4 regions of the Klebsiella sp. M041 genome follow, and region 4 is predicted to be linked to each of the others. Evidence: predicted binding sites of a transcription regulator. Region 4 holds the regulator's gene; each other region holds the start of a gene.

What was found. Region 4 encodes CRP, which controls carbon source genes, mostly activating them, when cyclic AMP is high. Its sites were predicted from a motif close to ATGTGANNNNNNTCACAT; they were not measured.
Region 1: the regulator CRP is predicted to act here: its motif matches at 4,326-4,343, upstream of pth (aminoacyl-tRNA hydrolase).
Region 2: the regulator CRP is predicted to act here: its motif matches at 3,886-3,903, upstream of AC6CWS_RS05075 (glycoside-pentoside-hexuronide (GPH):cation symporter).
Region 3: the regulator CRP is predicted to act here: its motif matches at 1,287-1,304, upstream of focA (formate transporter FocA).

Annotation. Positions count from the first base shown of each region.
Region 1 covers NZ_JCAXWU010000015.1:147,103-154,315, forward strand. Annotated here, with positions in the region: gene prs (ribose-phosphate diphosphokinase) at 1-770, shown strand, start outside; gene dauA (C4-dicarboxylic acid transporter DauA) at 1,021-2,700, shown strand; gene AC6CWS_RS19850 (MerR family transcriptional regulator) at 2,701-3,747, opposite strand; gene ychH (stress-induced protein YchH) at 3,970-4,245, opposite strand; gene pth (aminoacyl-tRNA hydrolase) at 4,518-5,102, shown strand; gene ychF (redox-regulated ATPase YchF) at 5,220-6,311, shown strand; gene AC6CWS_RS19870 (DUF1869 domain-containing protein) at 6,399-6,728, opposite strand; gene AC6CWS_RS19875 (sugar ABC transporter substrate-binding protein) at 6,812-7,213, opposite strand, start outside.
Region 2 covers NZ_JCAXWU010000003.1:254,389-261,601, forward strand. Annotated here, with positions in the region: gene ampD (1,6-anhydro-N-acetylmuramyl-L-alanine amidase AmpD) at 1-351, shown strand, start outside; gene ampE (beta-lactamase regulator AmpE) at 348-1,202, shown strand; gene AC6CWS_RS05070 (glycoside hydrolase family 43 protein) at 1,423-2,373, opposite strand; gene AC6CWS_RS05075 (glycoside-pentoside-hexuronide (GPH):cation symporter) at 2,373-3,779, opposite strand; gene aroP (aromatic amino acid transporter AroP) at 3,965-5,335, opposite strand; gene pdhR (pyruvate dehydrogenase complex transcriptional repressor PdhR) at 5,980-6,759, shown strand; gene aceE (pyruvate dehydrogenase (acetyl-transferring), homodimeric type) at 6,897-7,213, shown strand, end outside.
Region 3 covers NZ_JCAXWU010000004.1:253,669-260,881, reverse strand. Annotated here, with positions in the region: gene pflB (formate C-acetyltransferase) at 1-318, opposite strand, end outside; gene focA (formate transporter FocA) at 370-1,227, opposite strand; gene ycaO (30S ribosomal protein S12 methylthiotransferase accessory factor YcaO) at 1,613-3,373, opposite strand; gene AC6CWS_RS06815 (DUF421 domain-containing protein) at 3,489-4,181, shown strand; gene serC (3-phosphoserine/phosphohydroxythreonine transaminase) at 4,370-5,458, shown strand; gene aroA (3-phosphoshikimate 1-carboxyvinyltransferase) at 5,532-6,815, shown strand; gene loiP (metalloprotease LoiP) at 6,964-7,213, shown strand, end outside.
Region 4 covers NZ_JCAXWU010000016.1:11,545-18,757, forward strand. Annotated here, with positions in the region: gene AC6CWS_RS19985 (ABC transporter ATP-binding protein) at 1-612, shown strand, start outside; gene AC6CWS_RS19990 (hydrolase) at 832-1,830, shown strand; gene AC6CWS_RS19995 (YheU family protein) at 1,827-2,045, shown strand; gene AC6CWS_RS20000 (phosphoribulokinase) at 2,082-2,951, shown strand; gene AC6CWS_RS20005 (OsmC family protein) at 3,007-3,411, opposite strand; gene crp (cAMP-activated global transcriptional regulator CRP) at 3,718-4,350, shown strand; gene AC6CWS_RS20015 (YccS/YhfK family putative transporter) at 4,402-6,480, shown strand; gene argD (bifunctional acetylornithine/succinyldiaminopimelate transaminase) at 6,470-7,213, opposite strand, start outside.

The DNA of each region.
Region 1 (7,213 bases), on a different contig from region 4:
GTGCTCCCACCAATGACAACCTGATGGAACTGGTTGTTATGGTTGATGCTCTGCGTCGTGCTTCGGCAGGTCGTATCACCGCCGTTATCCCTTACTTCGGTTATGCTCGTCAGGACCGTCGTGTTCGTTCTGCTCGTGTGCCAATCACCGCGAAAGTGGTGGCAGATTTCCTGTCCAGCGTCGGCGTTGACCGCGTACTGACCGTTGACCTGCACGCAGAACAGATCCAGGGCTTCTTCGATGTGCCAGTTGATAACGTGTTCGGCAGCCCAATCCTGCTGGAAGATATGCTGCAGCTGAACCTGGACAACCCGATCGTGGTTTCTCCGGACATCGGCGGCGTGGTTCGTGCTCGCGCTATCGCTAAATTGCTGAACGATACCGATATGGCTATCATCGACAAGCGCCGTCCGCGCGCCAACGTCTCCCAGGTGATGCATATCATCGGCGACGTCGCGGGTCGTGACTGCGTGATGGTCGACGATATGATCGACACCGGCGGCACCCTGTGTAAAGCGGCAGAAGCGCTGAAAGAGCGCGGCGCGAAACGCGTATTCGCTTACGCGACGCACCCGATCTTCTCCGGCAACGCTATCCAGAACATTAAAAACTCTGTGATCGATGAATTTGTCGTCTGCGATACCATTCCGCTGGCACCAGAAATTAAAGCGCTGGATAAAGTGCGTACTCTGACGCTCTCCGGTATGCTGGCTGAAGCTATTCGCCGTATCAGCAATGAAGAATCAATCTCTGCTATGTTCGAACATTAATCGAGCCGAGCACAAAAACCCGCTGCGGCGGGTTTTTTTGTCTCTGAATTTTTAATTCTTCCACAAAATCATTCGGCATGCGTCAAGGCGGCAAGTGAATGAATCCCCGGGAGCGTACAGGCAGTACGTGACCAGGGTAAATGAACGCAGCCAATACAGAGGCATCCCGAAGGATGATGTGGCAATGACCGATGCCTCCTTCACCTGCCATTCAGTTGACAGATGATGCGCTCATGGATGAAACATTATTGTGAACAGATTATTTTCCTCACATGTGATGCCTTTCCGCGCCCTCATCGACGCTTGCTGGAAAGAAAAGTACACCACTGCCCGCTTTACCCGCGACCTGATCGCCGGGATCACCGTCGGGATTATTGCGATTCCGCTGGCGATGGCGCTGGCGATTGGCAGCGGTGTGCCGCCGCAGTACGGCCTCTATACCTCAGCGGTGGCAGGGATTGTGATCGCCTTAACCGGCGGGTCGCGCTTTAGCGTTTCCGGACCGACCGCCGCCTTTGTGGTGATCCTCTATCCGGTTTCCCAGCAGTTCGGCCTGGCGGGGCTGCTGGTGGCGACGCTGATGTCGGGGATCTTTTTAATGCTTTTCGGCCTGGCGCGCTTTGGCCGCCTGATCGAATATATCCCGCTGTCGGTCACCCTCGGCTTCACCTCCGGGATCGGTATCACCATCGGCACCATGCAGATTAAAGATTTCCTCGGCCTGCAGATGCCCCATGTGCCGGAGCATTATCTGCAGAAAGTGGCGGCGCTGGCGATGGCCCTGCCGACCATTAACGTCGGGGACGCCGCCATCGGCGTCGTCACCCTCGGCACCCTGATCCTTTGGCCGCGGCTGGGTATCCGTCTGCCGGGCCACCTCCCGGCGCTGCTGGCCGGCTGTGGGGTGATGCTGGTCGTCAACTTGCTCGGCGGCGATGTGGCGACGATCGGCTCGCAGTTCCACTATCAGCTGGCGGACGGCACTCAGGGCAACGGCATTCCGCAGCTGCTGCCGCAGCTGGTGCTGCCCTGGGATATGCCGGGTTCCAACTTTACCCTGAGCTGGGCTTCGCTGCAGGCGCTGCTGCCCGCGGCTTTCTCCATGGCGATGCTTGGCGCTATTGAATCTCTGCTGTGCGCGGTGGTGCTCGACGGCATGACCGGTACCAAACATAAAGCCAACAGCGAGCTGATTGGCCAGGGGCTGGGCAACATCGTTGCGCCGTTCTTTGGCGGGATCACCGCCACCGCGGCGATTGCCCGCTCGGCGGCGAACGTCCGCGCCGGCGCCACATCGCCGATCGCCGCCGTGATCCACGCCCTGCTGGTGATCATGGCGCTGCTGATCCTCGCCCCGCTGCTCTCCTGGCTGCCGCTGTCGGCGATGGCCGCCCTGCTGCTGATGGTGGCATGGAACATGAGCGAGGCGCATAAAGTCATCAATCTGCTGCGCCACGCGCCGAAGGACGACATTGTGGTGATGCTGATGTGCATGTCGCTGACGGTGCTGTTTGATATGGTGATCGCCATCAGCGTCGGGATCGTGCTGGCTTCGCTGTTATTTATGCGCCGTATTGCGCGCATGACCCATCTGGCGCCGGTCAACGTCGAAGTGCCAGACGACGTGCTGGTGCTGCGGGTGATCGGTCCGCTGTTCTTTGCCGCCGCCGAAGGTCTATTCAACGACCTGGAGACCCGGATCGCCGGCAAGCGCATCGTGGTGCTGAAGTGGGACGCGGTGCCGGTTCTCGACGCCGGCGGTCTGGATGCCTTCCAGCGCTTTGTGAACAAGCTGCCGGAAGGCTGTGAGTTGCGCGTATCTAACCTCGAATTTCAGCCGCTACGCACGTTAGCGCGCGCCGGCGTCAAGCCGCTGCCCGGACGCCTGAGCTTCTACCCCGATCGTCAGGCCGCGCTGGCTGACCTGTGATCACCCGGCGGCAGGCCCCTGCGCCTGCCGCATCAAGGCTCCGGTCGCCTGCTGCAGCCAGCGCAGCACCGCCGGCGTCATCCAGGTGCCCTTCATCAAATGCGGCTCCTGCTCCATTGCCTGACGAAACTTCTGCAGCGTCTGCGGCCGGGTGCCGGCGTAGGACTGAAACAGCTCAAGCCACGCCCGGGCCAGCGCCTGACCCGACGCCGAATCCGGCGCTACGCCCTCACGGCACGCCTGATGCAGCTTCGCCACCAGCGCTGGCCACTCCTGTAGCCGGTCGAAGTAGTGCCGGCGGGTGAACGCCATCTCCTCGTCGTCGAGATACCGCGCCCAGATGGCCAGTTTGCTTTCGGCAAAGGCTTCGGTGATAAAGGCAATGATGGCCGGGGTGACGCCGGTCTGTTCAACCATTTGCGGCTCGGCGGCATGCATCTCGTTCAGGCGGGTCAGAAACTCCGGGCGCCCGGCCGTATCCTGCTCCAGGCGCTCCATCCAGCGCGTCGCCAGACTCATCGCCTGCGGACTGTCCGTCGGGCAGCCGCTCGCCATCAGCGTCTGCACCTCCTCTGTTAGCTCGCGCCACGCCTGCGCGCGCTGTTCATCCTGTGCCGCAAACGGCAGCACGGCTAACTCCTGTTGACTAAACCAACGATCGTACATTTTCATTAACTCCAGCGTCTGTAGCCAGGACTCCAGATCGGGTTCATTGCCGCTCGCCAGCGCCTCGCGCAGCGCCAACAGCCGGTCGCGCAGCCTGCCGACATCGCGCAGTTGGTCATTAAGCGTCTCTATCTGCTGCGTCAGCAGTTCGGGCAGCGACAGCGTTCGCCGATCAAGATAGTCCTTAATGGTGGCGAGCGTCAGCCCGGTCTGCGCCAGCGCCTTGATCATATGCAGGCGCTGAACCGCGGACAGGTTATAGAGCCGATAGCCCGCCTCGCTTCTGGCCGAGGGCGTTAACAGCCCCGTCTGTTCATAATGATGCAGCGTACGCACCGTCAGCCCGGCGCGCTTCGCCAGCTCTCCCACCTGAATTAACATGACTGCTCCTCTCTGTGGCCAGGTCCGCTACTCTGCTGCCTGACGTAACGTCAGGGTCAAGCGAAAAACGCGCTTGATATTCACTTTTGGCGGCAACCATAGCATCACGAAGGTCAGGTCGGAATGGGGGTCGTCATATGGCGGGAAAAAGAAGAAGAGATAACGAGAGGTACAGTAAAACGCATCGGCCCTCAGGGACCGATGCGGGGGATCATGCTACGGTTAGCTGTGGCGATGCTGATTACGACGGCAGCGTTTATCGTAGTGGCGCACCCACCAGTAGCGGTCGCTGACCTGCTCGTGGCCGCCAATACGGGCACCGGCCAGCCAGAGCACCGCACCAACGAAGATGCTTAAGATTGCGCCATGCGCAAAGAATTGTGGCAGGTTAAGCTGCGGAAGCTGGTTCAGAATGGAGTAACCCACCCCCACAACCATCACCACCAACCCTAACCCCATGAGTACGTTACCGAGTAACGAAGCGTTTTTGCGTTTCATGTGTCACCTCCGGACTTTGGGTTGCCAGGGAATGTCCCCAAATCTTATAGGTGTAGTATAGACAAGGTCTCTTCTGTGGAGTGCGCCCACGATCACATTAGTGAACAGCAAATAAACAAAAATTTACAAATAAGCCTATGAACAATATCAAATTCTAATGGTTTAGAGAGTAAATCATCAATGCTGGTATTGTCTCGAGGCCAGAACTTTGTCAAGCGCGCCCGCAGACAGTACACTACGCGGCAGAGAATGCCCCATGCAGGAAAGAAAACGTGACCATTAAACTGATTGTCGGCCTGGCCAACCCCGGTGCGGAATATGCCGCCACCCGGCACAACGCTGGCGCCTGGTATGTGGATTTACTGGCGGATCGCCATCGCGCGCCGCTGCGCGAAGAGAGCAAATTCTTCGGCTATACCTCGCGCATCAACCTGGCGGGCGAGGATGTTCGCCTGCTGGTGCCCACCACCTTTATGAACCTTAGCGGTAAAGCCGTGGCCGCGATGGCGACCTTTTATCGCATCAACCCGGACGAAATTCTGGTTGCCCATGATGAGCTGGATTTGCCGCCGGGCGTGGCGAAATTTAAACTTGGAGGCGGTCATGGCGGCCACAACGGTCTGAAAGACATCATCAGCAAGCTCGGCAATAACCCGAACTTTCACCGCTTACGCGTCGGGATCGGCCATCCGGGCGACAAAAACAAGGTTGTCGGCTTTGTCCTCGGCAAACCACCGGCCAGCGAGCAGAAACTGATTGATGATGCCGTCGACGAAGCGGCGCGCTGTACGGAAATCTGGTTAAAGGATGGTCTCACTAAAGCGACCAACCGTTTACACGCCTTTAAGGCGCAATAAGCCGTTGTCGTGCGGCATTTTTGCCGCGCACCGTGTATAATAGGCAAAGCTATTCAATTTTCTGCAATCTGTTCCTGATAACAGATTGATTATCCAAAGATTAAGGTGATTTAAATCATGGGATTCAAATGCGGTATCGTCGGTTTGCCCAACGTCGGCAAATCCACCCTGTTCAATGCGCTCACCAAAGCGGGTATTGAAGCGGCCAACTTCCCCTTCTGTACCATTGAGCCGAACACCGGTGTCGTACCGATGCCCGATCCGCGTCTGGACAAGCTGGCTGAAATCGTCAAACCGCAGCGTATCCTGCCGACCACCATGGAGTTCGTTGATATCGCGGGCCTGGTGAAAGGCGCGTCCAAAGGCGAAGGTCTCGGCAACCAGTTCCTGACCAACATCCGCGAAACCGAAGCTATCGGCCATGTGGTTCGCTGCTTTGAAAACGACAATATCATTCACGTGGCAGGTAAAGTGAACCCGGCGGAAGATATCGACGTTATCAACACCGAGCTGGCGCTGTCTGACCTTGATACCTGCGAGCGCGCGATTCACCGCGTCTCCAAAAAAGCCAAAGGCGGCGATAAAGACGCGAAAGTTGAGCTGGCCGCGCTGGAGAAATGCCTGCCGCAGCTGGAAAACGCCGGTATGCTGCGCGCGCTGGATCTGACCAAAGAAGAGAAAGAGGCCATCCGCTATCTGAGCTTCCTGACCCTCAAGCCAACCATGTACATCGCGAACGTCAACGAAGACGGTTTCGAGAACAACCCGTACCTCGATCAGGTTCGCGCTATCGCCGAGCAGGAAGGGTCTGTAGTGGTGCCGGTGTGCGCCGCGGTTGAAGCGGACATCGCCGAACTGGACGATGAAGAGCGTGATGAGTTTATGGCTGAGCTGGGTCTCGAAGAACCGGGCCTGAACCGCGTGATCCGCGCTGGCTACGCCCTGCTGAACCTGCAGACCTACTTCACCGCTGGGGTGAAAGAAGTTCGCGCATGGACCATCCCGGTTGGGGCGACCGCGCCGCAGGCAGCCGGTAAGATCCACACCGACTTCGAAAAAGGCTTTATCCGCGCGCAGACCATCGCTTATGAAGACTTTATCGCCTACAAAGGCGAACAGGGCGCGAAAGAAGCCGGTAAAATGCGCGCTGAAGGTAAAGACTACATCGTGAAAGATGGCGATGTGATGAACTTCCTGTTCAACGTCTAATCCCGCTGGCTGGCGTTTCTGCCGCCATCGAGTAATAAAAAATCCACGCTCCGGCGTGGATTTTTTTCGTGTGCGCAAGGCGGCGCGCTACTCCACGATATGGGTCTCTTCTGCCGCCTCGTAGCCATCAACGATCTGCACAATCTTTTTTAACTCGTCCTCAATAAAAGCCGGGCTGGCGCTTTCTCCTGAGGCCGGGTGATGAAGCTCCACCGAGATGCCGCTGGCGGCATTGGTCAGCGACAGGCTGATCTCCTGCGGATCCGCCGCAGACGAGGGTCGCCCGATATGCTGCGCGATGGTCGCCGCCACCACGCGCGTATCAACTTCCGCGAGATGCCCCCACCTCATTTCAACATGCCCCTGCTGCCCTGCCTTTATCACCTGCAGCGTATAGCCGCTTTTTGCCGTTGCCATCTCTTTTCCTCCGGTTTCGTTGCCCGGGCGTCATATTCTCAGCCCGGTTTTATCAGCAAAGTTCGAACATTTCTGCCTTGCCGTTAATGACTCTTTTCCACATAGGTCTGCATGTTTTCTTTGGTCACTAACTCAAACGGGATCCAGACATGGGACTCGACTTTTTCTCCTTTAATCAGCTTCAACGCCACCGCTAAGGCCGTTTTGCCCTGACCAACGGCATCCTGGAAAACCGTTACCTGGATCTTATCGCTGGCCAACGCTTTCAGCCCATCCGGCGTGGCGTCGATGCCGCCGATCAGCAGCTTCTTCTGGCTCTTCTCCAGCGCCATCGCCGCGCCAATGGCCATCTCGTCGTTGTTCGCCGCCACAATATCAATCGCTTCCCCGTTGCCTGTCCAGTTCTGCATCAGATCCATTCCCTCGCTGCGGGAATAGTTGGCCGGCTGTTTCTGCACTACTTTCATCGCCGGATATTTGGCCAC
Region 2 (7,213 bases), on a different contig from region 4:
GTTTCGGCGCATTGTCTGATTCGGCGTGATGGTGAAATCGTGCAGTATGTGCCTTTCGATAAGCGTGCGTGGCATGCGGGGGTCTCCTGCTATCAGGGGCGCGAACGCTGCAATGACTTTTCCATCGGCATAGAGCTGGAAGGCACGGATACCCTGGCGTATACCGATGCGCAGTACCAGCAGCTGGCGGCGGTGACGGATCTGCTTATCACGATTTATCCTGCCATCGCCACAAACATCACGGGCCATAGCGATATCGCGCCCGTGCGCAAGACAGACCCGGGACCGGCCTTTGACTGGAAAAAATTTCGTGCGCTGCTCAGCGCGCCGTCAGAAAAGGAGACCTCATGACGCTGTTTACTACGCTGCTGGTGCTTATCGCTGAACGCCTGTTTAAACTGGGCGAACACTGGCAGCTTGATCATCGGCTGGAGGTGGTGTTCCGCCGGATAAAACATTTCTCGTTGCCGGGAACGCTGCTGATGACCCTGGTCGCCGTCGCGGTGGTCTACCTCGTTCAGCGCTTGCTGCAGGGGCAGCTGTTCAACGTACCGCTGCTGGTGTTCTGGATCTTGCTGGGTCTGCTGTGCATCGGCGCCGGCAAGGTTCGGCTGCACTATCATGCCTATCTGAAAGCGGCGTCGCGCAATGACAGCCGCGCCTGCGATGCGATGGCCAGCGAGCTGACGTTGATCCATGGCGTCCCGCCGGGCTGTGATGAGCGCGAGTACCTTAGCGAACTGCAAAATGCGCTGTTATGGATTAACTATCGTTACTACCTGGCGCCACTCTTTTGGTTTGTGGTGGGTGGGGCGTGGGGGCCGCTGACGCTTATCGCTTATAGCGTTCTGCGTGCCTGGCAGACGTGGCTGGCGCGCTACCAGACGCCGCATCACCGTTTGCAGTCTGGAATCGATGGTATCCTGCATATTGTCGACTGGCTGCCGGTGCGTCTGGTGGGGGTTGTCTATGCCCTGGTGGGGCATGGAGAGAAAGCGCTTCCGGCGTGGTTTGCATCGTTAGGCGACCGCCATTCGTCGCAGTATCAGGTATTGACCCGCCTGGCGCAGTATTCCCTGGCCCGTGAACCGCACGTGGATAAAGTGGCGACCCCAAAGGCCGCGGTGTCGATGGCCAAGAAAACCTCGCTGGTGGTGGTGGTGATCATGGCGCTGCTGACGATTTACGGCACCCTGGTGTAACGGCCTGCGCCCGTACTTTATCTGTCAGGATACCCCACCTGCGGGGCTTTGATTGCCGGATGGCGCTGCGCTTATCCGGCCTGGGGCTCACACCACGCAGGCCGGCAAGCAATAGCGCCGCCGGGCGCTATATCTGACGCCGTGCATGTCATGTTGCCGGGGGGCGGCTTCGCCTGACCCGGCCAGGAAAATCCGCGCCCGCGGGCAGCATACCGAACCGCTACAGCGTATCCGCCGGCGGGATGCCGAAGTCGGGCATGCCGTCCTCTCTCCAGGCGACGAGTTTTAGCCGCGTATGACGATTGGGATCATACAGCGGGTCGCCTTCAATCTCGGTGTAATTCCGCGCGTGATATACCAGCACATCTTCCCCCGCCGGCGTTTGGGTAAAACTGTTATGGCCCGGGCCATACTGGCGGTTTTCATAGCTGGTCCGGAACACTGGCTGCGGGGCTTTATGCCAGTTTTCCGGCTGCAGCGGATCGGCCTCCCGGTCGATCCAGAGCAATCCCATGCAGTAGTTTTCATCGGTGGCGCTGGCGGAATAGCTGATGAAAAGCTTATCGCCATGCACCAGCACCGCGGGTCCTTCATTGACCTTAAATCCCCGGCACTCCCAGTCGAACTCCGGCTTGCTCAGCATGACCGGCTCGCCTTTTAGCGTCCACGGGTTGGCCATTTCAGCGAGATACAGGTTTGAGTTGCCCTCGATATGCGGAGATTTTTGCGCCCACAGGTACCAGCGTTTGCCCTGATGGATAAAGGTGGTGGCATCGAGGGCGAAGGTATCGAAAGGCGTCACCACCTGGCCTTTTTCCTGCCAGCGGCCGGTCAGCGGATCGCTGTCGGCGCACTCGATAACGAACATGCGATGCTGGAACATGCCCAGCGCATCCAGATCGTGGGTATGGGTGGCGGCAAAATAGATATACCACTTACCGTCTATCTCATGTAGCTCCGGCGCCCAAATCAGCTGGCTCATCGGCCCGCTTTGCGGTGCGCGCCACACCACTACCGGCTCAGCATCGCGCAACCCCTCAAGGGTTGCCGCGCGCCGGATCTCCAGCCGGTCGTATTCCGGCACTGAGGCAATAAAGTAGTAATGATTCAGGTGGCGCAGAATAAAGGGATCTGCGCGCTGCTCAATAAAGGGGTTTGGCCAGTTGTTCATCAGGCTTTCCTTACGTGTTCACTGGTTTTCAGTTCCTGGTATTCATTCAGCTCGCTGTAGTTGCTGCGGCGCTTCTCTAAATCGCTCTGAATCTGGCGCATCAGGGTGCGGTCAACTTTAAGCAGGCGCACCACGCCGGCGGTGATCAGGTAGCCGACGCCGGGGATGACCGAGAACAGCAGCACGATGCCGTTGAGGGCCGAGGCGCTTTGCGCTTTGGCGCCGGCGTCGTAGCCGTACCATGACAGCAGGAATCCGACCATCGCCCCGGCGACCGCCAGGCCGACTTTAAGGAAAAACAGATTGCCGGAGAAGCTAATACCGGTGATGCGCTTGCCGGTTTTCCACTCGCCGTAGTCGTCAACATCGGACATCAGCGACCAGTGCAGCGGGGAGGGGATCTGATGCAGGATATTGAGCAGGAAGTAGAGCACCATAATCAGCGTGGTGGCGTGCGGATTAAAGAAATAGAAGGCGCAGGAGAAGATCGCCAGCACGATGTTGGTCCAGAAGAAGACCTGCAGTTTGCACCAGCGGTCGGTGAGGACTTTTGCCAACATACTGCCAATCATCATCCCGACCACGCCGAGGCTGATAAACAGCGTGGCAAAATGGGTGCTTTGCCCCATCACCCAGGTAACGTAGTACATGGTGGCGGCCATGCGGATAAAGCCCGGACAGACGTTGCATAGCGTGAGCAGCAGGATGCGTACCCACTGGTCATTTTTCCACACGTCTTTGAGATCTTTTTTCAGTTCATCATTGGTCTGCACCGCCGGGTGGATGCGTTCGCGCACGGTGGCGAAGCAGAACAGGAACATACACATGCCGATAAAGGCCAGCACGGTCATCGCCATCTGATAGCCTTTCGCTTTATCGGCGCCGCCGAACCAGTCGGCCATGGGCAGCAGCGTCAATGACAGCAGCAGCGTGGCGATACCCACCATCACGAAACGATAGGACTGGCAGGCAACACGTTCTTTCGGGTCGGCGGTCATCACCGTTCCCAGCGAGCAGTAGGGTATATTAATCGCGGTATAGGTAATCGACAGCAGAAAGTAGGTAACAAACGCATAGATGACTTTGCTGTTATAGGTCCACTCAGGAGTGGTGAACATCAGCACGCTGAACAGGGCGTAGGGGAAGGCAATCCACAGCAGCCATGGACGAAAGCGACCATATTTACTGCGGGTGCGGTCGGCGAGGGCGCCCATGATCGGGTCGGTCACCGCATCGATGACGCGCACCGACAGCAGCAGTACGCCCACCAGCGCTGGCGCCAGGCCGAAGATATCGGTATAAAAATAGTTAACAAACAGCATGATGGCACCAAAGATGATATTGCATCCGGCATCCCCCATCCCATAACCAATCTTTTCTTTTATTGAAAGTCTATTGTCTGCCATGTGCGGTCTCTCCGTTGCAGTATGGAGAGAATTATTGGCTGCTATCGAGAGAATTACGTTGCAGGAACGCGTTGACGATATGGATAAATAAGCTATGGAAGGGAAAGTGTGAAGCAGATAACAATGCTCTGCGCCCGTTATTAAGGGAGGGGGCGCAGAGCAAAGAGAATTATTGATGAGATGTATTATTGTGCTTTTATGGTGGCGGCGGCTTTCTGTTTAAACAGATAACCCACGCCCAGCACTGCGATCCATACCGGGATCAGCCAAACGGAAATCGCCATCCCCGGGGTCATCAGCATAATGATCAGCACCGCGGCCATAAACAGCAGGCACACCCAGTTACCCAGCGGGTAGAAGAGGGCGGGGAAGCGGGTGGTGACGCCCTGCTGCTGTTTGGCGCGACGGAATTTGATATGCGCGAGGCTGATCATCGCCCAGTTGATCACCAGGGCGGAGACCACCAGCGCCATCAGCAGGCCAAATGCGGATTCCGGCGCCAGGTAGTTGATCAGCACGCACAGGGCGGTGACCACGGCGGAGACGAGAATGGTATTGACCGGCACGCCGCGTTTGTCGACGCTGAGCAGCGCTTTCGGCGCGTTCCCCTGCTGGGCAAGGCCGAACAGCATACGGCTGTTGCAGTAGACGCAGCTGTTATACACCGACAGGGCGGCCGTCAGCACCACCACGTTGAGGGCGTTTGCCACCAGCGTATCGCCAAGCTCATGGAAAATCAGGACGAACGGACTGGTGTCCGCGGTCACGCGCGTCCACGGCAGCAGCGAGAGCAGGACCGCCAGCGAGCCAACATAGAAGATCAGGATACGGTAGATAACCTGGTTGGTGGCTTTCGGAATGCTTTGCTCCGGGTTATCCGCTTCCGCCGCGGTGATACCCACCAGCTCGAGACCGCCGAAGGAGAACATAATGATCGCCATCATCATCACCAGCCCGGTAAAGCCGTGTGGCAGGAACCCGCCTTGATCCCACAGGTTACGTACCGTCGCCTGCGGGCCGCCGTTGCCGCTGAACAGCAGCCAGCCGCCGAACAAAATCATCGCCACGACGGCGACCACTTTGATAATGGCAAACCAGAACTCCATTTCACCGAACACTTTCACGTTGGTCAGGTTAATGGCGTTGATGGCGATGAAGAAAACCGCCGCTGAGGCCCAGGTCGGGATTTCCGGCCACCAGAACTGGATATATTTGCCGACGGCGGTCAGTTCCGCCATGGCCACCAGGACATACAGCACCCAGTAGTTCCAGCCGGAGGCGAAGCCGGCAAAGCCGCCCCAGTATTTATAAGCAAAGTGGCTAAACGAACCGGCTACCGGCTCTTCCACCACCATTTCGCCCAGCTGACGCATGATCAGAAAGGCGATAAAACCGGCAATCGCGTAACCAAGAATGATACCCGGGCCGGCGGACTGAATGACGGACGCGCTCCCCAGAAACAGGCCGGTGCCGATAGCCCCGCCCAGCGCGATGAGCTGGATATGGCGGTTTTTGAGGCCGCGCTTCAGCCGATCGCCGTGCTGTTGACCTTCCATATGAAACCTCGTGTGTGGTTATTTTTTGTGTACGTCATCCGTCAGGTTGCTGCTTCACTGCTGTCCCTGCCAGAAAGCATAGCCAGCGAAAATTTGGGCGAAGTGGCCCACTTTTTACCTGAGTGATGGCGCGCACATATTGTTGTGTTTGTGTATTTTTCGACTTCCGTTTCTGTATTGTTTTGTTTACGGAAGGCGGTGCAGTAATTCAGAAAAAGGCCTTTCGTCTCAGGGAGAATAGTGGTAAGCGCGCTTGAATGCACCTGCTTTATGAAGGGATGATGACCATGTGTTTAAAAAGACATCAATAGACACATTCAGTATTATTCCGACGCATTGTTCTCATTTGGTTATTTATTCGTATTTACTGACTTTATATTCACTTATCTGGTCGTTGAATCGGTTCAGATAGCGTAATTTTTCGTTTCCATTAAGTTAATGCTACCTCTTTATGAGTAAACGTAACATTTGTGCAAGGTTACATTTCTGAAATGTTATTTCTGTAAGGTTGTTAAAATGTCCGTGGTTTACTGATTTCAATCAAAACCTGTATGGACAGAAGGTGAATACTTTGTTACTTTAGCGCTACGAACTTTAAATTGGTAAGACCAATTGACTCCGGGCTAATGGCAGAGACAGGGAATATGGCCTACAGCAAAATCCGCCAACCAAAATTATCCGATGTGATAGAGCAGCAGCTGGAGTTTCTGATCCTTGAGGGGACCTTGCGCCCCGGTGAAAAACTCCCGCCTGAACGCGAACTGGCTAAACAGTTCGACGTTTCCCGCCCCTCGCTGCGTGAGGCGATTCAACGCCTCGAAGCCAAGGGCCTGTTGCTTCGTCGTCAGGGAGGTGGAACGTTTGTACAGAGCCGCCTGTGGCAGAGCTTCAGCGATCCGCTGGTCGAGCTGCTGTCCGATCACCCTGAATCCCAATTCGATCTGCTTGAGACCCGTCACGCGCTGGAAGGCATTGCGGCTTATTACGCGGCGCTGCGCAGCAATGATGAAGATCGCGACCGTATCCGCGAGCTGCATCAGGCTATTGAGCGGGCTCAGCAGTCGGGCGATCTGGACGCCGAGTCCGGCGCCGTCGTCCAGTACCAAATCGCCGTCACCGAGGCGGCACACAATGTGGTTTTGCTCCATCTGCTAAGGTGTATGGAGCCGATGCTGGCGCAAAACGTGCGTCAGAACTTTGAATTGCTGTATGCCCGCCGGGAAATGCTCCCGTTGGTCAGCAACCATCGCACTCGCATTTTCGAGGCGATAATGGCCGGGGAGCCGGAGCAGGCGCGTGAGGCGTCGCACCGTCACCTGGCGTTCATTGAGGAAATTTTGCTGGACCGTAGCCGTGAGCAGAGTCGTAGAGAACGCTCGCTGCGTCGTTTACAGCAACGAAAGGACGAGAACTCCGGTTCTTAAGCGCCATTTTTAGAGCGCGGCAACTAAACGCAGAACCTGTCTTATTGAATTTTTGGTTGTTCAAAGGTGAAGAACGAAGAGTTCAATGGGACAGGTTCCAGATTAATCAACGATTAGATAGATAAGGAATACCCCCCATGTCAGAACGTTTACCAAATGACGTGGATCCGATCGAAACTCGCGACTGGCTACAGGCGATCGAATCGGTCATCCGTGAAGAAGGTGTTGAGCGCGCTCAGTATCTTATTGACCAACTCCTTTCTGAAGCCCGCAAAGGCGGGGTGAAAGTGGCTGCTGGCGCATCGACCGGCGGTTACGTAAACACTATTGCCGTTGAAGATGAACCGGAATATCCGGGTAATCTGGATCTGGAACGTCGTATCCGTTCTGCGATCCGCTGGAACGCCATCATGACCGTTCTGCGCGCATCGAAAAAAGATCTCGAACTGGGCGG
Region 3 (7,213 bases), on a different contig from region 4:
CAGCGGCGCTTCGGTCTGCAGACCAACGATTTTTTCCAGACCTTTCTCGATATAGCCTGCGTCGTGAGAGGTGATGGTGGAAGCCAGGGCAGTGTCAAAATCAACAGGCGCGTGAGTGCGGTTTTCCTGTTTTACACCTTCCATTACGCTGTCCCACAGCTTGGTGGTCGCTTCAGTCGCGCCAGCCAGGAAGGATTCGTCGCCTTCATATGGGGTGTAGTTTTTCTGAATAAAGTCACGGACGTTGACTTCATTCTGCCAGTCACCTTTCGCAAAACCTTCCCAGGCTGTGGCTAACTTTTCATTAAGCTCGGACATGTAACACCTACCTTCTTAAGTGGATTTTTTATTTACTGCCTGAAACAACCCTTAGTGATGGTCGTTGCCACGCAGGTAAATGACCCAGTATGTCAACCCGACCAGCAGACCCCCGCCGATAATGTTCCCGATAGTTACCGGAATCAGGTTATCAGTGATGAAGTTCATAACGGTCAAGTGAGAGAAACTTTCCGGAGTCGAACCGATTGCGGTCCAGAATTCCGGGCTTGCAAAGTTGCGGATTACGATACCCATCGGGATCATAAACATGTTGGCGATGCTGTGCTCAAAGCCGCTGGCAACGAACATCGCTACCGGCAGAACCATGATCATCGCTTTATCCATCAGGCTACGACCGGAATAGCTCATCCATACGGCGAGACAAACCATCAGGTTAGCGAGGATACCCAGGCTCACGGCCTCCACAAAAGTATGGTGCATTTTGTGGTCAGCGGTCTGCAGGACATTGAGCCCCCAACCGCCGTTGGCAGTCATATATTCGCCTGATAACCACATCAGCAGCACAAACAGCAGTGCGCCCACCAGGTTACCAAAATAGACGTTGAGCCAGTTTTTTGCCAGTTGCCCCCAGGTAATTCGACCGCTGGCTTTCGCCACCACGATCAATACCGTAGAGGTAAAGAGGTCAGCGCCGCAGATAATGCACAGAATCAGACCCAGGGAAAAACAGACCCCACCGATAAGCTTGGCAATCCCATAAGGCATCGCGGCAGTGCCGGTGGTCGCGGTGATATAGAATACGAAAGCGATGGAGATGAAAACGCCAGCGGTGATCGCCAGATAAAAGGTCTTCATCGGATGCTTCGTTGCTTTATAGACACCTGCTTCTTCGGCGACTTTCGCCATCGCGGCAGGGAGCAAAAGATCAAAAGGGTTGTCAGCTTTCACACTAACTCTCTCTTTATATAAGTTGGCGGTGAGATACTAACAAAGCATTATAGAAGGTAAATTGATATAGATCATATCTCACCGGAACTATATGCCTTTTTAGTGTGTGGTTTTTGTGTTTTTAGTGTTTAACTGTTTGAATATTATGAAGAAAATAAATTTTAAAATTTATAAGTTATGTTGAATTTTTTCGTTTTCACGCCATTTTTTGAGTTAATTAATATGGAGTATTTTATTTAAAATTAACGAATGGTAAATGTTATAAGCGCATTATTTACTATTAATTAACTTTGCAACTACAAACTATAGTGGCCGCCTCGTCAGGTGAAATCAACGGAGCCGCATTGGGCTCCGTTGTTAGCCACCTCGATGGCGCGCTTAGGGCTTATTTTGCCCAGAACGCCGCCTTCGCTCGCTGCAGTTTTTCATAAGCCTTCAGCAGCGACTGATGGGCCGGGAAGGCCTGCAGATCGCTGTCGACAGCCTGAAGGCCATAGAACGGCGCTTCCCCGCTCAGCGCCGCGCTGGCGGCTTCGACCGCTTCGGCGCCGTACATACGGATAAAGGCGTTCAGGTATTGCAGCGGCTGAGGCTCCTCTTCCTGGCTCAGCAGCAGCAGGGTCTGCAGGCAGCGATAGTAGTTAGCGCGTTCCGCGCTGAAGACCGAAGCGTTGAACTCCATGGTCCACTCGGTCCAGATCAGCGCCTGCTCCAGATCGCCGCCGGCCAGGGCCAGCATGGCTTTCAGCTCGCCGACGCGCAGGGTATACCAGCCGTTGTCTTTGCCGGTGGCGAGGCCCAGCAGTTCGCGAACGCGGGTGAAATCATCCAGGCCTTCATCGTCCATCTGCTCGATCAGCGCCAGGTAATCTTCTTTTTCCCACTCGCTGCCCGGCAGGGACAGAATGGTGTCGCGCAGATGAGCGCCCATGCTGTTGTTCGCCAGCCACAGATCTTCCGCCGGGTAAATATCCGACATCCCCGGGACGATGATACGGCAGGCGTAAACGCCCAGGTGCTCGTAGTCGGCGATATACACTTCTTTATCTTCGGCCTTGAAGATGGCCATCAGGGTGGCGAACTCTTCTTCTGTGGTGCCGGAGAAGCTCCAGTCAACGAACGGATAGTCGGCATCCTGCTTGAACATATCCCAGGAAATCAGGCCGCTGGAGTCGATAAAGTGGGTTTCGAGGTTAGCATGCTCGGCGACTTCTTCGTCGTCGAAGGTCGGCGGCGTGAAGACGTCGAGATCTTTCAGGCTGCGGCCCTGCAGCAGTTCGGTGACCGTACGTTCCAGCGCCACGCCGAAGTCCGGATGGGCGCCGAAAGAGGCGAAGCAGGTGCCGTTTGCCGGGTTAAACAGCACGACGCAGATAACCGGATACTTGCCGCCCAGCGAGCCATCATAGGCAAAGATCGGGAAACCTTCGGCTTCCAGTTTGGCGATCGACTCTACGACGCCCGGATAGCGCGCCATGACCTCCGCCGGGATCTCCGGCAGGCTGATGCTTTCGGCGATGATGCGGTTTTTGATATGGCGCTCAAAGACTTCGGACAGGCCCTGCACGCGAGCTTCATTACGGGTGTTGCCAGCGGACATGCCGTTGGAGACATACAGGTTGCCGACGATATTCATAGGAATATAGACCGTTTCGCCGTCGGACTGGCGGGTAAAGGGCAGGCCGCACACGCCGCGCTCATCGTTACCGGATTGCAGATCCACCAGCATGCTGGCCGTCAGCTGATCGTCCGGATCGTAGAACGCGAGCAGGCGGGCATCCAGCAGACCTTCCGGGACGTCGTCGTTTTCGGTCAGCGGGAACCACTTTTCGTTCGGGTAGTGAACGAACGGGCCGTTAGCGATAGTGTCGCCTAACCAGAAGTCAGCGAAAAAATAGTTGGTGGACAGGCGCTCGAAATATTCGCCCAGCGCGGAGGCGAGGGCTGCCTTTTTGGTGGCGCCTTTACCATTGGTAAAGCACAGCGCGCATTCCTTATCGCGAATGTGAACGGACCACACGTGCGGCACCGGGTTCAGCCACGAGGCCTCTTCGATATCAAATCCGAGGTCGAGCAATTTTTGCTGGAAGCGAGCGATGGAATCTTCCAGGGCGGCATCTTTGCCGGGAATAAACGTTTGGGTCATGGCGATCACTTTTGTCGTACGGAAAGCGCGCAATGATACGGCTTTTATCTGACAGGTGCTATCTCCATCATCTGGCTATGCTTAGAGACATCTTTTAATGCTCAGGGAGATGATAATGAAAGCCTTTGACTGGCAGAGGATGGCGCTCGATAAAGTGCCGGTGGAATTTCTCGGCGAGGTGGCGTTGCGCAGCCTCTACACCTTCGTTCTGGTCTTTATTTTCCTCAAAATTACCGGACGGCGCGGCGTGCGGCAGATGTCGCTGTTTGAGGTGCTGATTATTCTGACCCTCGGCTCGGCGGCGGGGGACGTGGCGTTTTATGACGATGTCCCGCTGTTGCCGGTGCTGGTGGTCTTCGTTACGCTGGCGCTGCTTTATCGCGGCATCATGTGGCTGATGGGGCATAGTGAAAAGCTGGAGGATCTGCTGGAGGGCAAGCCTATCGTGGTGGTGGAGGAGGGGCAACTGGCATGGGAGAAACTGCATGCGGAAAATATGACCGAATTCGAATTTTTTATGGAGCTACGGGTCAACAGCGTCGAGCAGCTCGGCCAGGTGCGGCTGGCGATCCTTGAAACCAATGGCCAGATCAGCGTGTTTTATTATCCCGATGACGAAGTGAGGGCCGGGTTGTCGATTCTCCCGACGCACTGCACCACGCGCTATACCACTATTCCTCAGGAGGGGATCTACGCCTGCGTACGCTGCAGCATCGTGATGGCGATGCAGGCGGGAGAAAAGCGAATATGTTCCCGCTGCGCAAATGCAGAATGGTCGAAGGCCAGCCGGGCGAAACGGCTCACCTGACAGCAAATATGTCGGTTTTATTACGTCAAGCCGATAGATTCTGTTGTGTGACGGCTGCCGCGTTTTGCCGTCGGCGAGTTTTAGCCATTGCGGACCGTGTCACTGAATGATAAAACCGATAGCCACAGGAATAACTTATGCCCGCGGCGGTTCGCGGGCAAAACAACATAGCAACGTGGTGAGGGGAAATGGCTCAGGTCTATAACTTCAGTTCGGGCCCGGCAATGCTGCCGGCGGAAGTACTCAAACTGGCTCAGCAGGAACTGTGCGACTGGCACGGTCTGGGTACGTCGGTCATGGAAATCAGTCACCGTGGTAAGGAGTTCATCCAGGTGGCAGAAGAGGCAGAACAGGACTTCCGTTCTCTGCTGAATATCCCTTCCAACTATAAAGTGTTGTTCTGTCATGGCGGCGGCCGCGGCCAGTTCGCCGGGATCCCGCTGAACATCCTCGGCGATAAAAACGTCGCTGACTATGTGGACGCTGGCTACTGGGCCGCCAGCGCGGTCAAAGAGGCGAAGAAATACTGCACGCCTAACGTCATCGACGCGAAAATCACCGTCGACGGCAAGCGCGCGGTCAAGCCAATGAGCGAGTGGCAGCTGACGCCGGGCGCGGCGTATCTGCACTACTGCCCGAACGAAACCATTGACGGTATCGCGATTGATGATACGCCGAACTTCGGCGACGACGTCATCGTGACCGCCGATTTCTCCTCCACCATTCTGTCCCGCGAAATTGACGTCAACCGCTTCGGCGTGATCTATGCCGGCGCGCAGAAGAATATCGGCCCGGCAGGGTTGACGCTGGTCATCGTACGTGAAGATCTGCTGGGTAAAGCCAGCGTGGCCTGCCCGTCAATCCTCGACTACACCGTGTTAAGCGAGAATGACTCGATGTTTAACACGCCGCCGACGTTCGCCTGGTATCTGGCCGGTCTGGTGTTTAAGTGGCTGAAACAGCAGGGCGGCGTTGCCGCGATGGACAAGATCAACCAGCAGAAAGCCGAACTGCTGTATGGCGTGATCGATAACAGCGGCTTCTATCGTAACGATGTGGCGCAAGCCAACCGCTCCCGTATGAACGTGCCGTTCCAGCTGGCGGACAGCGCGCTGGATAAACTGTTCCTTGAAGAGTCGTTTGCCGCCGGGCTGCACGCGCTTAAGGGCCACCGGGTGGTGGGCGGCATGCGTGCCTCCATCTACAACGCGATGCCGCTGGACGGCGTGAAGGCGTTAACCGACTTTATGCTGGACTTCGAACGCCGTCACGGTTAATCGCCCGTTTCTTTCTTCCTCCCCGCGGCCTGTCTGCGGGGTTTTTATTCTGTTTGTTTGAGAGTGAAGTTTGATGGATTCCCTGACGTTACAACCCATCGCACGCGTAGAGGGCACCGTGAACCTGCCAGGTTCGAAAAGCGTCTCCAACCGCGCGCTGCTGCTGGCCGCCCTGGCCCGCGGCACGACGGTGCTGACCAACCTGCTGGACAGCGACGATGTGCGCCATATGCTGAATGCCCTGAGTGCGCTGGGGGTTCAATACACCCTGTCTGCTGACCGTACCCGCTGTGAAGTGACCGGCAACGGCGGCCCGCTGCATGCCGCAGCGGCACTGGAGCTGTTCCTCGGCAACGCCGGTACCGCGATGCGCCCGCTGGCGGCAGCCCTGTGCCTTGGCAGCAACGATATCGTGCTGACCGGCGAGCCGCGAATGAAAGAGCGCCCGATCGGCCATCTGGTGGATGCCCTGCGTCAGGGCGGCGCTCAGATCGACTATCTGGAGCAGGAAAATTATCCGCCGCTGCGCCTGCGCGGAGGGTTCCAGGGGGGCAACGTTGAAGTTGACGGCAGCGTCTCCAGCCAGTTCCTGACCGCGCTGCTGATGACCGCGCCGCTGGCGCCGCAGGATACCGTGATCGCCATTAAGGGCGATCTGGTGTCAAAACCCTATATCGACATTACGCTGCACCTGATGAAAACCTTCGGGGTTGAGGTGGACAACCAGTCTTATCAGCGCTTTGTGGTGCGCGGCAAGCAACAGTATCAGTCGCCGGGGGATTACCTGGTGGAAGGGGATGCTTCATCGGCCTCGTATTTCCTTGCCGCTGGCGCCATTAAGGGCGGCACGGTGAAAGTCACCGGTATCGGCCGCGGCAGCGTACAGGGCGATATTCGTTTCGCCGACGTACTGGAAAAAATGGGCGCCACCGTCACCTGGGGCGACGATTTCATCGCCTGTACCCGTGGCGAGCTCAAGGCTATCGATATGGATATGAACCATATCCCGGACGCCGCGATGACCATCGCCACCGCCGCGCTGTTCGCGCAAGGAACCACCACGCTGCGCAATATCTACAACTGGCGGGTCAAGGAGACGGACCGTCTGTTCGCCATGGCGACCGAGTTGCGTAAAGTGGGCGCCGAGGTGGAAGAGGGTGAAGATTATATTCGCATCACCCCGCCGGCGACGCTGAAGTATGCTGAAATCGGCACCTATAACGACCACCGGATGGCGATGTGCTTCTCGCTGGTGGCGCTGTCTGATACGCCGGTGACCATCCTTGATCCGAAGTGTACGGCGAAAACTTTCCCCGACTATTTTGAGCAACTGGCGCGGATCAGTACGCCGGCCTGAATGACGCGAATTTAAGGTAACAACGCCGACCTTCAGGTCGGCGTTTTTTTTATCTCTGCTTGTCGGATACGAAACTAAATGCTAGCCTTGCTTGCTTGTAAATATAGGATTTATAAGCATTTATTATGCTAATCAATGGATGATTGATATGAGAAATACAAAAGTAATGCTGGCTTTGGCCGTTTCCGCCACGTTGTTGGCAGGTTGTAAAAATATGCAGGGGATGGACACCAACGCCCTCGTCAATTCAGGAATGACGGCTTACAAAGCGGCGACGCTTTCTGACTCTGAAGTCAAAACGCTTTCCGACGATGCCTGTAAGCAAATGGATAGTGAAAATAAACTGGCTAGTGCATCAAGTAAGTACACCAAACGTCTGAACAAAATTGCCAAAGCGT
Region 4 (7,213 bases):
TCCGGTGGAGAAAAGGCGCGTCTGGTGCTGGCCCTGATCGTCTGGCAGCGCCCTAACCTGCTGCTGCTCGACGAACCGACCAACCATCTCGACCTCGATATGCGTCAGGCCTTAACCGAAGCGCTGATCGACTTTGAAGGGGCACTGGTGGTCGTATCGCACGATCGCCACCTGATCCGCTCCACCACCGACGATCTGTACCTTGTCCACGATGGCAAAGTCGAACCGTTCGACGGCGATCTGGACGATTATCAGCAGTGGCTCAGCGACTCGCAAAAACAGGAGTCCCAGAGCGGCGACGCGCCAAAAGAGAGCGGCAACAGCGCGCAAGCGCGCAAAGACCAGAAGCGTCGGGAAGCGGAGCTGCGCAGCCAGACCCAACCGCTGCGCAAAGAGATCGCCCGTCTGGAGAAAGAGATGGACAAGCTCAACGCGCAGCTGGCCAGTGCGGAAGAGAAACTTGGCGACAGCGAACTCTACGACGCCTCGCGGAAAGCGGAACTGACTGAATGCCTGCAGCAGCAGGCCAGCGCGAAATCCGGGCTGGAAGAGTGCGAAATGGCCTGGCTGGAGGCACAAGAGCAGCTGGAGCGCATGCTTCAGGAAGGCTAACGCCGCCTCATCATTCTGCCTGCGACGGCGCGGGCAGAATGGGTTTCTGCCATTCCCATGCTCAGGCCATCAATGACATCAATGGTTTGTTTTCGGTGTCACCGGGCGTCATTGGCCACAAGACCACATATTGGCTAACTCCCGCGCGCCCTGCGCGGTATAGTCATCATCACGTTTATTAATTATTCTGGTGCTATGGTTGAAATCATCCCCACAGACATGACGCCCCCCGAAAACGATTCGCGTGAGTTCCATCCCATGCGCGGCGTGGGCAATCGTCATCTGCAAACCATGCTGCCGCGGCTGATCCGCCGTAAATTGCGCTTTACCCCGCACTGGCAGCGCCTTGAGCTGCCGGACGGCGATTTTGTCGATCTCGCCTGGAGCGAAGACCCGCACCAGGCGCGCCACAAGCCGCGCCTCGTCGTCTTTCATGGTCTGGAAGGAAGTCTGCACAGCCCGTATGCCCATGGCCTGATCCACGCGGCGATGCAGCGCGGCTGGCTGGGCGTGGTCATGCACTTTCGCGGCTGCAGCGGCGAACCTAACCGCAATCACCGCATCTATCACTCCGGCGAAACGGAAGATGGCACCTGGTTTCTCCACTGGCTGCAGCGCGAGTTTGGCCCCGCGCCGACCGCCGCCGTCGGCTATTCGCTGGGCGGCAACATGCTGGGCTGCCTGCTGGCAGAAGAAGGCGACCGCTGCCCGCTGGATGCGGCGGTGATCGTTTCCGCGCCTTTCATGCTGGAAGCCTGCAGCTATCATATGGATAAGGGCTTCTCGCGAGTTTATCAGCGCTATCTGCTCAATCTGTTAAAAGCCAACGCCTCACGTAAGTTGAAAGCGTATCCTGGCTCGCTGCCCGTCGATTTACGCCAGCTCAAAGGGATGCGCCGCATCCGGGAATTTGACGACATGATCACCGCCAAAATCCATGGTTTCGCCGATGCGCTGGATTATTACCGGCAATGCAGCGCTATGCCGCGGCTCAGCGATATCACTAAGCCGACGCTCATCATCCATGCGAAAGACGACCCGTTTATGGACCACCACTCCATTCCCCCGCAGGAGCAACTGCCGGCGAACGTTGAGTATCAATTGACTGAACAAGGCGGCCACGTCGGCTTCGTCGGCGGCACCCTGCGTAAACCGGAGATGTGGCTGGAAAGACGCATTCCCGACTGGTTAAACCGCTGGCTGGAGGTTCCCGTATGATTATTCCCTGGCAGGATCTGGATCCCGAAACGCTGGATAACCTGATTGAAAGCTTTGTGTTACGCGAAGGCACCGATTATGGTGAACATGAACGTTCACTTGCCGATAAAGTCGCCGATGTAAAACAGCAGCTGAAACGCGGAGAGGCGGTCCTCGTGTGGTCGGAACTGCATGAGACGGTCAATATTATGCCGCGCGCCCTGTTTAACGGCTAAGGCGACGCCACTACATCGTTTAACCAGGGAGTTGTTATGTCTGCCAAACATCCGGTGATCGCCGTCACGGGCTCCAGCGGCGCGGGCACTACCACCACCAGCCTCGCCTTTCGCAAAATCTTCGCGCAGCTAAATCTGCACGCCGCGGAGGTGGAAGGCGACAGCTTTCATCGCTACACCCGCCCGGAAATGGACATGGCGATCCGCAAAGCGCGGGATCAGGGCAAACATATCAGCTACTTTGGCCCGGAGGCGAACGACTTCGGCCTGCTGGAGCAGACCTTTGTCGACTATGGCCGCCATGGCAAAGGCCAGTCGCGTAAATACCTGCACACCTATGACGAAGCCGTGCCGTGGAATCAGGTGCCGGGAACCTTCACCCCATGGCAGCCGCTGCCGGAGCCGACGGACGTGCTGTTCTATGAGGGGCTGCACGGCGGGGTTGTCACGCCGCAGCATGATGTCGCCAGCCATGTCGACCTGCTGGTCGGGGTCGTGCCTATCGTTAACCTGGAGTGGATCCAGAAACTCATTCGCGACACCAGCGAACGCGGCCACTCCCGGGAGGCGGTGATGGACTCCGTCGTCCGATCGATGGAAGATTACATTAACTTCATCACCCCGCAGTTTTCCCGCACCCACATCAACTTCCAGCGCGTGCCGACGGTGGACACCTCCAACCCGTTTGCCGCGAAAGCGATCCCCTCTCTGGACGAGAGCTTTGTGGTGATCCATTTCCGCAATCTGCAGAACATCGACTTCCCCTGGCTGCTGGCGATGCTACAGGGCTCGTTTATTTCGCACATGAACACCCTGGTGGTGCCGGGCGGTAAAATGGGGCTGGCGATGGAGCTTATTATGGCGCCGCTGGTCGAGCGTCTGATGGAAGGCCGAAAGATCGGCTAACAGAAAAAACCCCGGCCAGGCCGGGGTTGAGATCATTCACATCAGCAGGCGAAGACTACGCCTCGATCACTTCATAGGAGTGGGTGATCTTCACCGCTTTTTCCAGCATCAGCGCCACCGAGCAGTATTTCTCTGCCGACAGATCCACCGCGCGGGAGACTGCGGCATCTTTCAGCGCCTTACCGGTGACGATAAAGTGCAGATTAATATGCGTGAACAGGCGCGGCGCCTCTTCCCGACGCTCAGAGGTCAGCTTCACTTCGCAGTTGGTCACGTCGTGACGACCTTTTTGCAAAATGGAGACCACATCGATCGCACTGCAACCGCCCGCCGCCATCAGCACCATCTCCATCGGGCTGGGCGCCTTATCTCCGGAGTTGCCATCCATCAGAATCTGGTGTCCTGACGCGGACTCCCCGATAAAGGTTAACCCTTCAACCCATTTCACACGCGCTTGCATAAAATTTAACTCCAGTATCGCAATATTCCTGTCAGATTACGCGCACATAACAATTCTCGCAACGGAAGGCGACCTGCGTCATGCTGAAGCGAGACACCAGGAGACATGCGGCGAAAGCTATGCTAAAACAGTCTGGATGCTACAGTAATACATTGATGTACTGCATGTATGCAGAGGAGTTCACATTACAGGCTGTCGAAAAATCATCAGCCAGCTTCCCAGGTATAGGGAAACAATACGATTGCATGCCCGGACGCCGTGTAGTGTCGGCGCCCGGAGATAGCTTATAACAGAGGATAACCGCGCATGGTGCTTGGCAAACCGCAAACAGACCCTACCCTTGAATGGTTCTTGTCTCATTGCCACATTCATAAGTACCCATCAAAGAGCACGCTGATCCACCAGGGTGAGAAAGCAGAAACGCTGTACTACATCGTTAAAGGCTCCGTGGCTGTACTCATCAAGGATGAAGAAGGTAAAGAGATGATCCTCTCCTACCTCAACCAGGGCGATTTCATCGGTGAATTAGGCCTGTTTGAAGAGGGTCAGGAGCGTAGCGCCTGGGTACGGGCGAAAACCGCATGTGAAGTGGCCGAGATCTCTTATAAGAAATTCCGTCAGCTGATCCAGGTGAACCCGGACATTCTGATGCGTCTCTCTTCGCAAATGGCTCGCCGTCTGCAGGTGACGTCTGAGAAAGTGGGCAACCTCGCCTTCCTCGACGTGACGGGCCGTATCGCCCAGACGCTGCTGAACCTGGCGAAGCAACCCGATGCCATGACCCACCCGGACGGTATGCAAATTAAAATTACCCGTCAGGAAATTGGTCAGATCGTCGGCTGCTCTCGTGAAACCGTTGGCCGTATTTTGAAAATGCTGGAAGATCAGAACCTGATTTCCGCCCACGGTAAAACTATCGTCGTCTACGGCACCCGTTAAGTTGCTAAGCGGCGTATTGCTCCTGCAGTACGCCGTTTTTGTTTTTCCCTCATGTGGCGCAGGCTGATTTACCACCCGGAAGTCAACTATGCACTGCGGCAAACGCTGGTGCTGTGTCTGCCTGTGGCCATCGGTCTTCTGCTCGGCCATCTCCAGCAGGGGCTCCTGTTTTCCTTAGTTCCCGCCTGCTGCAACATCGCCGGTCTCGACACTCCGCATAAGCGCTTTTTTAAGCGTCTGATTATCGGCGGCTGTCTGTTTGCCGGATGCAGCCTGGTGGTGCAGCTGCTGCTCGCCCAGACCATACCTTTGCCGCTTATTCTCAGCGGCCTGGCGCTATTGCTCGGCGTCACCGCGGAAATCAGTTCGCTGCACGCGCGCCTGCTGCCCGCGTCGCTGATCGCCGCCATCTTTACCCTGAGCCTGGCGGGCAATATGCCCGTCTGGGAGCCGCTGTTGATCTACGCCTTCGGCACGCTATGGTACGGCGTGTTTAACTGGTTCTGGTTCTGGCTGTGGCGCGAACAGCCGCTGCGGGAGTCGCTCAGTCTGCTCTACCGGGAACTGGCCAATTATTGCGAAGCCAAATATAGCCTGTTGACCCAGCATACCGATCCCTCGACCGCCCTGCCGCCGCTGCTCATCCGCCAGCAGAAGGTGGTCGATTTAATCACCCAGTGCTATCAGCAGATGCATATGCTGGCCGCCAACCAACGTAACGACCACAAACGTCTTCTGCGGGCGTTCCAGATGGGGCTGGATCTACAGGAGCATATTTCGGTCAGCCTGCATCAGCCGGAAGAGGTGCAAAAGCTGGTTGAGCGCAGCCATGCCGAAGCGGTGATCCGCTGGAATGCGCAGACCGTCGCCGCCCGCCTGCGGGTGCTGGCGGATGACATGCTCTATCATCGTTTTCCGCAGCGTTTCCAGATGGATAAACAGATCGGCGCCCTGGAAAAGATCGCCCACCAGCATCCGGACAACCCGGTCGGCCACTTCTGCGCCTGGCACTTCAGCCGCATCGCCCGGGTGCTGCATACCCAGCGCCCGCTGTATGCCCGGGATCTGATGGCTGACAAAGAGCGTCGTTTACCGTTGTTTCCCGCGCTAAAGAACTATCTGTCGCTGAAGTCGCCCGCGCTGCGCAACGCCGCCCGCATCAGCGTGATGCTGAGCATCGCCAGCCTGATGGGCAACGCCCTGCATTTGCCGAAGCCCTACTGGATCCTGATGACCGTCCTCTTCGTGACACAGAACGGCTATGGCGCCACGCGGGTTCGTATTGTCCACCGGGCGGCGGGGACGCTCGCCGGCCTGATCATCGCCGGGCTGACCTTGCACTTTCACGTTCCGGAGAGCTATACCCTGAGCGGGATGCTGCTGATCACCCTGCTCAGCTATCTGATCATCCGCAAACACTATGGCTGGGCGATGGTGGGGTTTACGGTGACGGCGGTATATACCCTGCAGCTGCTGACGCTCAACGGCGAACAGTTTATTATCGCCCGGCTGATCGATACGCTGATCGGCTGCCTGATCGCCTTCGGCGGGATGGTCTGGCTGTGGCCGCAGTGGCAGAGCGGCCTGCTGAAAAAAAACGCCCACGATGCGCTGGAGGCCGACCAGCAGGCGATTCGCCTGATCCTCAGCCCCGACCCCAAAGCGCCCGCGCTGGCCTACCAACGCATGCGCGTCAATCAGGCGCACAACGCGCTCTACAACTCCCTGAATCAGGCGATGCAGGAGCCCGGGTTTAATACCCACTACCTGGAAGATATGAAGCTATGGGTGACGCACAGCCAGTTTATCGTCGAACACATCAACGCCATGACCACTCTGGCCCGGGAGCATACGATGCTCACCCCGGATCTTGCCCAGCGCTATCTCGAATCCTGTGAGATTGCCCTGCAGCGCTGTCAGCAGCGGCTGGACAGCGATGGCCCCGGCAGCGCAGGGGATGTCAATATTATGGAGTCACCGGAAAGCGAGGTGCCGATCGGTCCGTTAAGCACCCTGGAGCAGCATCTGCAACGCATTCTGGGCCATCTGAACACCATGCACACCATTTCGTCAGTGGCATGGCGTCAGCGGCCGCATCACGGCATCTGGCTGCGGAAGATCAGCCGTTAATCACCTTTGCCACGGCCTGGGCAAAGCGTGCCATCCCCTCGGCAATATTCTGCTCTTCGATGATCAGCGAGGGAACAAAACGCATCACGTCCGGCCCGGCGTTAAGCACCATGACGCCGGCGTCCGCGGCGGCATAGAGGAAATCACGCGCGCGGCCCTTGTGCTGCGGCTTGAGTTCGGCGCCAATCAGCAGGCCCATCCCGCGAATATCACTGAACAGATCAAACTCGGCATCCAGCTGCTGCAGGTGTTTGACGAACAGTTCGCGTTTGGCGTTCACGCCATCCAGCACCACCGGGGTATTGATCAGATCGAAAGCGGCGTTGGCGACCGCGCAGGCCAGCGGGTTGCCGCCGTAGGTTGAGCCATGGGAACCCGCATGGAAGGCGCTGGCGATCTCGTGGGTAGTCAACATGGCGCTGACCGGGAAACCGCCGCCCAGCGCTTTGGCGCTGGTGAGAATATCCGGGGTTACGCCATAGTGCATATAGGCAAACAGCGATCCGGTACGCCCCATTCCGCACTGCACTTCATCAAAGACTAACAGCGCCTGGTGCTGATCGCACAGTTCGCGCAGCCCCTGCAGGAACGCCGGCGTCGCTGCCGTCACGCCGCCTTCGCCCTGAATCGGCTCCACCACCACTGCGCAGGTGTGGTCATCCATCACCGCTTTTACCGCCTGCAGGTCGTTGAAGGGAACATGGACAATATCCGCCGGTTTCGGGCCGAAACC